Regions from separate parts of the Methylomonas koyamae genome, predicted to be linked through region 1. Evidence: riboswitches for the same ligand, from Rfam matches in the RefSeq annotation. Region 1 holds a riboswitch; each other region holds the start of a gene.
The links. A riboswitch is a leader RNA that binds a small molecule or an ion and turns the genes downstream of it on or off. The one in region 1 is predicted to bind cyclic di-GMP.

Region 1 (3,275 bases):
CGGCCGCGCCGAACCCGGCGGCATCGTCAACATGGTCACCAAGCAGCCTTCGGCCAAGCCGTATTACGCTGTGCAGCAGCAGTTCGGTTCGTTCGACTATTACCGGACCAGCCTCGACGCCACCGGTCCGGCCGCTAGCAGCGGCAATGTGCTCTACCGTTTCAACGCCGCTTACGAAAATGCTGGCTCGTTTACCGACTTCGTCGCCAGCGACCGCTTGTTTGTCGCTCCGGTGTTGAAATGGCAACCGAACTCGCGCAGCCAGTTCACTGCGGAATTCGAATATCAGAGGTTCGACGAATCGCCCGGAGCGGCAATTCCGCCGCTAGGCAATCGCCCGGCCGCGGTAGCCCGCAGCCGTAACACCGACGAGCCGGATTTCCTGGCCAATCGCGGCTACCGGATGTTGGCCGGCTTTAATTGGTCGCACGAATTCAACGATTTTTGGCAACTATCGCAACGTTTTTACTACCACTCGATTCGCGCGGAGATCGAAAATTCCTTTTTTACCGGTCCGGCCGATGCCGCCGGCAATATCCAGCGCGGCCTCGGTCGGCAGCAGCCCCGTTCGGACAATTTCTTTACCTCGCTGCAGCTAACCGGCCGCGTCGCCGCGGCGGGGCTGAAACATACGCTACTGTTAGGCGGCGATTACTACCGCGCCGACGATAGCGATCCGTTCGACGTGCGTTTTTTACCGGGCAGCTTCAACGTCTTCGCTCCGGTCTATAGCCCTATCGGCTTCGACGGCATCGATTCCGCCCGCCGAACCTTTTTTGCCGTCGACACCAGCACGTCCTGGTTCGGTTTGTACCTGCAGGACCAGATCGAAATGCCTTACCGGGTGTTTGTTTTGGGCGGTTTGCGTTTCGATCAAGCCAACCAGTTAGACCGCTTGCTGAACTCGATCGCAGGCGACGAACACCGAGTCAGTCCGCGCGGCGGCCTGTTGTGGCGGGCGTTGCCCGAATTGTCGCTTTATGCCAATTACAGCGAGAATTTCGGCGCTCAGAACGGCCGCAACGGCGCCGGCGAGATGTTGCCGGCGCAAACCGCGCAGCAATGGGAGCTGGGAGCCAAGACCGAGTTGGCAAACGGCAAATTTTTCGCCAGCGCCGCTTATTTCGATCTGAGCAAACAGCATGCGGCCGTGTCGGACCCGGTCAATCCGCAACTGTCGACGGCCATCGGCGCGGCGCAAAGTCGCGGCGCGGAACTGGAAATCAGCGGCGAACCGTTACCGGGCTGGCGCATCGTCGGCGGTTACAGCTATTTGATGTTTGCCGAAATCGTTCGCGATACCGGCGGCAGCAACGGCAGCGGCGACCAGGGCCACCGGCTGCCCAACGCTCCGCGCCACTCGGGCAGCCTGTTTACCAGCTTCGAATTCCAGAGCGGCCCGTTCGCACATTTGAAACTGGGCGCCGGCTGTAATGCCGTCGGCCAGCGCCAAGGCAATCAAGCCAACGACTACCAGGTTCCCGGGTATGTGTCGGCCAACGTGATGGCGGCCTATTCGCTGAAACTCGGCCATAGCAAGCTGACCGCGCAACTGAATGTCGAGAACGCGTTCGACAAGTATTATTTCGTCGGCAGCAACACCGGCTACGATATTTTCTTCGGCGCGCCGCGCACGTTTCTCGGCGCATTCCGCGTCGAGTATTGACCCCGCCTTCGCTAACCCCGCAATACGCCGTCCGATACATTCCTAAGTTCCGGATCAATCGACAGCCGCTCGCCGGCACAAACGCTTTGTAAAAAAAAATTTTGGGACTTTCCCGGTCGCCGTCGTCCTTAACGATGACGGCCAGCTACAGGCCGTTTCGGGATAAGCGCGCAATCCGCTGCCGACCGTTCGGCAATTTAGCGGCGTTAGGCGCTTAACCCGCGTCACGGACGACGGCAAAGCCACACCCGCCGCGAGACGGGGCCGGAAAGCCATGGGGTCTGTTTCAGACAGCCCGGTTGCCGCTCGGACGACCGAGGACGAGGCCGATAGCCGGAAGGCTATCGATACCGCAATCCCAACATCAAGGCATACAAACTATGACTATCTCTAAAGCGCAATCGAATCCGCGGCATCGCTTCGGTGCCGCAGCGGGTTCGGGTTTCGACAGAAAAATCCCGTTAGCGCTGTTACTGGGCGCCATATCGTCGACGCCGGCCACGGCGCACATCATCCCGGTCAATTTCGGCACCTTCGATGGCGCCTCGGCCGTGGCGCCGATTTCGTTGAACAGCGGGGCGGTCGGCAACTACGGCTGGGCCGACGGCGCCGACGCCGATTGGGCCGACACCCATAAACTGGCGGCGTTTGCGTTTACCTTGACCGGCCGCGCCAATGTCCTGCTGCAGTTCGATAAGAAAGCGAATGCGTTCGGCATTAACGGCATGGTTCCCGGCTTTTCTCTCTACTTGGGCTCGCCCCACTCGGGTGCCGTCGGTTCCGACCACGACTATTCGGTGGGGTCGGAATTGCTCAGGGTCGCCGATTGCGTCGCGACACCGGGCTGCACGGCGACGGAAGGTTCCTTCAGATCGCTAACCAGTTGGAATATCACCAACGACCCCGATCCCGGCGCCGCATCGCCCAGCCGTTTCGAATACATAGGCAGCGCCTACGACGGTAGCCAGACCTTGCCGGCCGCCAATTCGCCGTTAGCGGACGGCAACGCCTACCCGATTCCCGGCGGCGACGGCTTGCAAGACGGATCGGTATCCAAGTTGTTCAGCAATCTGGCACCCGGCAGTTACACGGTATTTGTCGGCGGCGCGGTCTATACCAGCCAGGCCAACAATGCCAACCGAGGCGTATTGGGCAGCTTCAGCCTGACGCCGGCCGCGGTACCGGTGCCGGGTGCGGTCTGGCTGTTCGGCAGCGCGCTGGCATTGTTTGGCGCCGCTAAAAAACGCAAAGCGCGGCCGCTCTAACAGGCTACTCGGCTAGTCGCTATGTCCGCTCACGCCGGACCGGCATTACTCGATTAAAAATCTTTAAAGGAATTACACATGAGTTCTCCAACATTACCCGCTTCCGTCCTGAAACTGCGCGCCGCACTGGCCTTGGCCGTATGCGGCTGTCTGGCCGCCCCGGCCCACGCCGCCGACTATGGTTTTACCGACCTCGGCACCGCCGGCGGTCCGTATTCATCTGCCAACGCGATCAATAACGCTAACCAAACCACCGGCATCAACAGCCTGGGCACGCCCAGCGAAGACCAGGGTTGGGTTCTTTCGCGCTGGAACGGCGCCACGCTGAACCTGATCTCCGATCC
Region 2 (3,275 bases), 230 kb from region 1:
GCCTTGTTCGAAGAATTGGCCGAGGATTTGCGCTTGTTTTACGTGGCGCTAACCCGAGCCAAGTACCGCTGCTACCTGAATTGGGCCGACGTCCGTACCAAGGAACGGGCCAACGATTCGGCGATGGCTTATTTATTCGAATTTGCCGACTGCGATTTCGCCGGCCAGCAGCGTGTGCTGCAAGCGCTGGCTACCGCCGAACCGGATTTATTCGAGTATCGCCTGCTGTCGGCCGTAGCGGCCGGCGAGCCGGCCGAATTGTCCGGCGTGCGCCGCGATCCGGAATTGCCGTTGGCCTACCGCAGCCAAACGCGCAGCTTGCACAGCATCTGGCAGATGAGCAGCTACACCGCGCTGGCCGCGCTGAGCCTGGACCAGGCGCCGGAGCTGCCGGCCGATAAAGCCGAAGAAAGCCACGACCGGCCGGCCGCCGACGAGGCTCTGCCGCGCGGTGCCCACACCGGCAACGTGATCCACAGCCTGTTGGAAACCGTCGCCTTTGCCGATTTGGCCGCAGGCCGCGACATCGGCCGCGCCAGCGCCCAAGCCTGCCTGCGCTACGGTCTGAAGCTGGCGCAACCGCAAATTTTGAGTGAAGTGCTGTACCGCGTAGCCGCCACGCCGCTGGAAGACGATGCCGGGTTTTGCCTGAAACATCTGGACCCGGCGCAGTGCATCAAGGAAATGCCGTTTTACTTGTCCATGCCGGGTAGGGTGGACACCGCCCGCATCAACCAAGTCCTGGCCGCCTGTCCGGCCTACCAGGCGCTGGATGCCAAGCAAATCAGCGGCTATCTGACCGGCTTTATCGATCTGGTCTGTTGTTACGGCGGCCGCTACTACATCATGGATTACAAAACCAATGCCTTGGCCGACTACGCGCCGTCGAGCCTGCTGCAGGCCATGCGCGAACACAATTACGGCCTGCAATATTGGCTGTACAGCCTGGTCTTGCACGAATACCTGGGCCAACGCCTGCCGGATTACGATTACGCCGCGCATTTCGGCGGCGTCAAATACCTGTTCGTACGCGGCATGCATCCCGACCGCCCGGCCAGCGGCGTGTTCGCCGACCGCCCGGAACCAGACCTGCTCGCCGAGTTGGCCGAGGTGTTTTTTCGAGCCTAAATAGCCCCTTCCCACTGCGCAGAGGGCGTTAGCGTCTTCATTGTCACCTGCGGTTAGCGCGCGGCGAATGTCCCTATCCGGTACGATCCGGTGCCGCCGACCGCTGCCGAAATATGTTAAATCACCGAAACCGATATCGGGATTTGCCGCCATCGAAAATAAAGGTGTTTTCTTACAAGCGCTTATCGACGGCGATTTAATTTCCAATTGGGTTATATCGCCGGTTTTTGGTTACCGCTTCTTGCCGGTGGCCGCCGCCGCGGACTCCGGCCGCAACCGGCGGCCGCCAATCCAATGCCCCTGCCAACATCTTGTCTGCCTGTCGCCAACCCACTGCCGCTGCGCCTCGCAACCGCTCGGCGGCGGCAGTCGTGCGATTTTCCGTGCCCTTTGTCCGGACTGCATGCAACTGGCACACAATCTGCAAATTCGACCGCAGTGACCGTAACGCATCCCGGCCGGCAATTGCGCCCGGATCGGCGCGTTAGCGGGCAGCGCAGACAGCAAGGAATGCGCCGTTCGGATGCGATCCGTTACGGCCTCAAGGAAGAGACGCTTCGCCACATCCGCCGCAAGACGGAGCCGGAAAGCCGCGGGTCTTGCTATGCCGAGACAGCCGGGCCGCCTCTCGAACGAGAGCCATCGGCGGCTTGAATCCGCCAATTGTATCTTTCAATTTAAGGAAAAAATTATGCAACAGACTGGATCGAAATCGCTGCGGCTACGCTGCTTCCTGGCCGCCGCCGCGCTGGCATTGGCGAACGCGGCAAACGCCGGCACCTTGAACGGCGGCGTGTTCAACATTTCCTTCGACCATCCGGACGATTTGTTGTCCGGCTTGACCCTGGGCGACGGCGCGCTCACCGGTTATTACGTCGCCAATTATTTCGACAAACCGGTGGCCGACACCATGGACGCGTCGCAGATGGTAACTGTGCCGACCGGCAGCTACCCGGCGCCGGCCACGCTGTCGTTCGAGATCAACCCGTCCAGTTTGGCCGGCACCGGCATTCCGTTCGGCAGCGGCGGCCGTAACAACAAAGCCACCACGCTGGCCTGGGACAGCAGCCAGGATGCGTTGGCCAATGCTTCCAGCTTTACTGCCAGCGGCGTCGCCGGCTTGAACGGCGTGGTAATGACCCGCGGCAGCTTCACCGGTACCTTGCTGTCCGGCGATTACCAATTCGGCTACGTCGCGGCGCGCAACAACGGCGTCAATAGTGGCTGGGCTTTGACCAACAACGTCAGCTTTGCCTCCACCACTTTCGATACCCGCAACATTAGCGTGACGACCGACGGCGACAAACTGCTGTTTACCGGCGAACTGTGGTGGTCCGCCAGTACCAGCGCCTTTCTGTTCGGCGGCGACGGCCTCAGCCAAGCCGGCCGTGCCGGTAGTTTCAGCCTGGTTTCGCCGGCTCCGGCCGCGGTTCCGGTGCCGGCTGCGGCTTGGTTGTTCGGCAGCGGGTTATTTGGCGTCATGGCAGCCGTTAGTCGCAAACGCGCGGCCCTTTCCGCTTGAGCCGGCTAACGCACCCGGGCTAGTGCGTCCGGGTGCGTTTTTACAGACTTCGTAAGCTTATTCCACCCGCGAACATGATGAACATCCAGTTAGTTAGATTATTAACCTCCCGTTTAAGCGCAGGCGCGCTGCTGGCGGCGGCAATCTCGGCGCCGGCCGCGGCCGCCACAGTCTCCGGCGGCGCGATGACCGTAAATTTCGACCGCAACGCGCTGGCGGCAGCCATCGCGATCGACGAAACTCCGGCTCCGGCCATGTACTTGGAGGAGTTTTTCGACGCGCCGGCGTCGCGTAGCCGCAGCTATAACCAGATTCTGGAAGACCACTTGGTGCCGGGAGTCAGCGAAATCCCCGCCAACGGATTGGCTTTGGCCGTCAACCCCGGCCAGGTCGCCAATTTGACCGGCCGCCGCAGCAAACCGACCACCCTCGATTTCGACCCGGCCAACTTCGCGGCTTCCGTCAGCGGCGCGATCGGCTTGGCCGGCGTGTTCCGCTTCCGCGTCGATACCGGTACCGACTTCAACCGCATATTGTCCGGCGATTACACGTTGGAATACGATGCCGCCAATATCGACGCCGTCAGCGGCCGCTCGGGTTGGAGCTTGTATAACCATGTTTCCTT
Region 3 (3,275 bases), 2.1 Mb from region 1:
ACGCATCCCAATCCGCCCACTTACCGGCATGAATAGAAGCGATTTGTGCCGAAGTCAAGCTAGGCATACAGGCTTCACTTCTATCCCCGATCAAGCAAGACGAAGGCAAGTCGTTGGTGGATTTTTGCGCGGCTTGCAGGGTTCTGTACAAATCCCAAGTTACCGGCGCGCCGAAAGTTACAGCGGCAGCAGCCTTAACAGTCAATTTCGAAACATCAGTTGAAGATACATCGGTACTGTCAATGGCATTGTTACCTTTGAACTGAATCGGGTCGACATCGGACAACCCCATATCCGGGATTTGGCTGTTGTTGATGTTGGTGCACTCGATATCCGCTGGAGCAATCAAGCTACCAGCACTTTTTTCGGTACAACCGCTGGAGATATTCAAAAAAGCCAGTGGGGTAGCTTGGGCCACCGGCACCACACCGTTGCCAGATCCGCCGGTGTTGCGTTTGTAGATCAGCAAGTTGGCGTTAGCCGTGCCGGTCGGCAGGTTAGGGTTTTTCACGCCGACCGCACCGGTGTTGTTAGCTTTGCAGTAAATCGCAAATTGTTCGGTGTTGGCAGTGTCTCTGAAACGGTAGACTTGGCTGGCCGGGTCGCAAATGCGGTCGGTCGGATCGACGGCAGTAGAGGTCACTAGCTTGTCGATGAAGGTCGCCGCGGCAGAAGCCCCGGAAATGTACAACACGCGGGTTGTAGCAGGGTCGATAGTCGGGATCGCCGCTTGCGCCGCCGCACCGAACATTGCCGCGGCAATAGCCGCGCCTAAAACTAATTTTTTCATGATCATGTCTCGTGTGGATAAAAACTGGAAAGCGGACGGCGGCCGAACCGCCGCCCGTGAAGCGGCTTACTCGGCAACCGCCCATTTACGGCGGGTCGCACGCAGCATGCCCATCAGGCCGGCGCCGAACATCCAGACTGCGCCCGGCAGCGGCACTTGGCTTACCGGGAATACTTTGTATTCCAGAGTATTGCCGGACAACAGCCATTGGCCAGCGGCTTTGGTTACGTTGGTGCTTTGCGCGTACCAAAAATCGGCTTTTTGGCCGAATGCAACTGCGGCCGCTGAACCGCCGGTAGTGCCCCAGATATCATCAGGCAGATTACCCAAGCCAGTTGCCCATTGACCAGTACCGGCAGGATCTGTGTCAGAAACGAGCTTACTTACGTTCAACGTAGGATCGTTTACCAAACCAACATTGATTTCTTGAGCGTGATTGCTAATTACGGTAGCTACGCCCGCGGCTGTAGCTGTCGCGTCATAAGCTGGTAAAGCGTTGCCTTCTTTTTGAGTAATGAACAATTTCGAAGAACGGCCCACCGCCAAAACGTATTGCACGTTAGATGGGTTGTAGCTCGCCACCGAAGTCAACGCAGTCCAGTTGGCATCGCTGCTCAAATCGCGGTTGACGGTGTATGTCTCGCTGGCAACATTGGCAATCAAATCAGCCAGCGTGATACCCAAATCCAGGCTATAAGTCAGCTTGGAAACGCTGTCGTACGCTTGGAAATACAGTTCGCGGGTCGCATCGGTAGTACCGCTTACACGGATACTCGCGTTAGCCGCACCGGCGCCGGCCAACAGCGCGGCCGCAACCAAAGTTTTTGAGAATTTGTTCATTTTTAGCCTCATGTTTTAAAAAACTATAAATACATAAGGTGACAACCCGGCCATCTTGCCTGGCGGCAACATCCGTGGCTTTCCGTCCCCGCCTCGCGACGGGTTTGGCTTTTACACGCTTCCTAAGTCCTACTTTTGCACCGAAATGGCGCCGCTCTCCCCGCTACCGTTGTTGCTACCGCTGCCTACTCCCTAACCTCTTCCCTCGCCGCTCCGTCTGCGTGCCGTCCCTGATCCCTAGCCGATCCATAAACTCGATGAACCATCGCGCCCTGCGGCGCTGTTCCAGTTGCGGCGAATTATTCCAGTTCAAATCGGCGTTTTTCGTTACGCGTCGGTTACAGTTTGATGAAACGTAATACAAACGTATTACACGGCAGCCTGAATCGGCCGCGCCGCGGATCGCTATGCCGTTGTATCGCTTGGCAAATCGGCTTTTCCGGCTTGGGCCGGCCGCGGTAACGGCATCTGGCGGCAAGGCTTGCCGGCCCAGTTACGCCGCTGTTACAGTGGCGAACTGACAGACCCGGCGCCGGGTCGCCGCAGACCACCAGATCCAAATCCAACCTTTCCGGCATGACTGAAATCGAGCTTTTGCACCAGGCCTTTCATGGCGCGCAGCCGCAAGTCGGCGATTTATCCGACTTGGCCGGCGCGCTGAACCGCTGGTATCTGCAACACAGCCACTGCAATTTCCTGCACCCGTGCCAAATCGACGGCCGCCCGGCCTTGGTCTGCCAGGCCGACTTGAGCCGGACCCATCCGGCGGCCTTCGCCGAATTGCAAGCCATTGCCGAGCGCTATGCGCTGTATCTAAAAGAAGACGCCCGGCGCAGCGCGCAAGGCTGGGCGGACGGCAACCGTCGGCGCGGATTGGGTTTAGTGTTGAGCTTTTGTATCGGCCTCAGCGCAGCCTCGCGCAGCGTCGGCGCCGACGAATTGCAAGCGGTCAAGGTCGTGGCCGGCGGCCGGCAATTGCCAGCGCCGGCGCTGACCGTCCAAGCCGGGGTTGCCGGCAATAGCGGCGACGGCATAATCCGCTTGCGCCAGCGGCGGCCGCCTTCGGCCGCTGAAGTACTGGCCGCTTACAGCCAAAAACAATCCGCCTTGCAAACCGACTCGGTAGCGGCGGCCGACATCGCCCAGTTTTTAAATCAGGTCTACCGGAAAAAATCAGGCGACCCGGCTGCACTGAGCGCCGATCTGCAAACCATCGCCGAGTATTTTTCGCGTTATCCCGAGGCCGTGGCGCTGATCGAACAATTGCGCGGCCAAAAAATCGAGCTGAATTACCAATCCGGCACCTGGCAAACCGTGGCTTTTGGCAACCAATTCGGCATTGCCAGCGTCACCATCCATTTCGATACCCGCCTCGGCGCGCAATTGCTCGGCGATCCCGGCTGCGAGGCGACGCCGGCCTGTAGCATCGCCCCGGCCGACGCCTTGTTGCACGAATTGCTGCACGCCAAACTGATGCTGCTGGATAGCGAACATTTCATCGCCGGCGGCGGTCTGGCGCCGGGGCTGTACCCGTTCGAGCACGAGCACGAAGTCATCGTCGCCGAAAACCAATTGTTCCAAGCCATGAATCGAAGCGACGGCCGGGCGCGGCCGATCCGCCACCGCCACAGCGGCGAATTGCTGC

Region 2: another riboswitch for cyclic di-GMP. It lies ahead of MKFW12EY_RS01660 (hypothetical protein); the one in region 1 lies ahead of MKFW12EY_RS22955 (hypothetical protein).
Region 3: another riboswitch for cyclic di-GMP. It lies ahead of MKFW12EY_RS10330 (PEP-CTERM sorting domain-containing protein); the one in region 1 lies ahead of MKFW12EY_RS22955 (hypothetical protein).

The regions. Positions count from the first base shown of each region.
Region 1 covers NZ_AP019777.1:120,002-123,276, forward strand. Annotated here, with positions in the region: gene MKFW12EY_RS00565 (TonB-dependent siderophore receptor) at 1-1,666, shown strand, start outside; cyclic di-GMP riboswitch class I at 1,898-1,973, shown strand; gene MKFW12EY_RS22955 (hypothetical protein) at 2,047-2,931, shown strand; gene MKFW12EY_RS00575 (hypothetical protein) at 3,010-3,275, shown strand, end outside.
Region 2 covers NZ_AP019777.1:350,901-354,175, forward strand. Annotated here, with positions in the region: gene recB (exodeoxyribonuclease V subunit beta) at 1-1,128, shown strand, start outside; cyclic di-GMP riboswitch class I at 1,678-1,757, shown strand; gene MKFW12EY_RS01660 (hypothetical protein) at 1,820-2,650, shown strand; gene MKFW12EY_RS01665 (hypothetical protein) at 2,725-3,275, shown strand, end outside.
Region 3 covers NZ_AP019777.1:2,227,225-2,230,499, reverse strand. Annotated here, with positions in the region: gene MKFW12EY_RS10335 (hypothetical protein) at 1-790, opposite strand, end outside; gene MKFW12EY_RS10330 (PEP-CTERM sorting domain-containing protein) at 857-1,591, opposite strand; cyclic di-GMP riboswitch class I at 1,668-1,749, opposite strand; gene MKFW12EY_RS10325 (hypothetical protein) at 2,207-3,275, shown strand, end outside.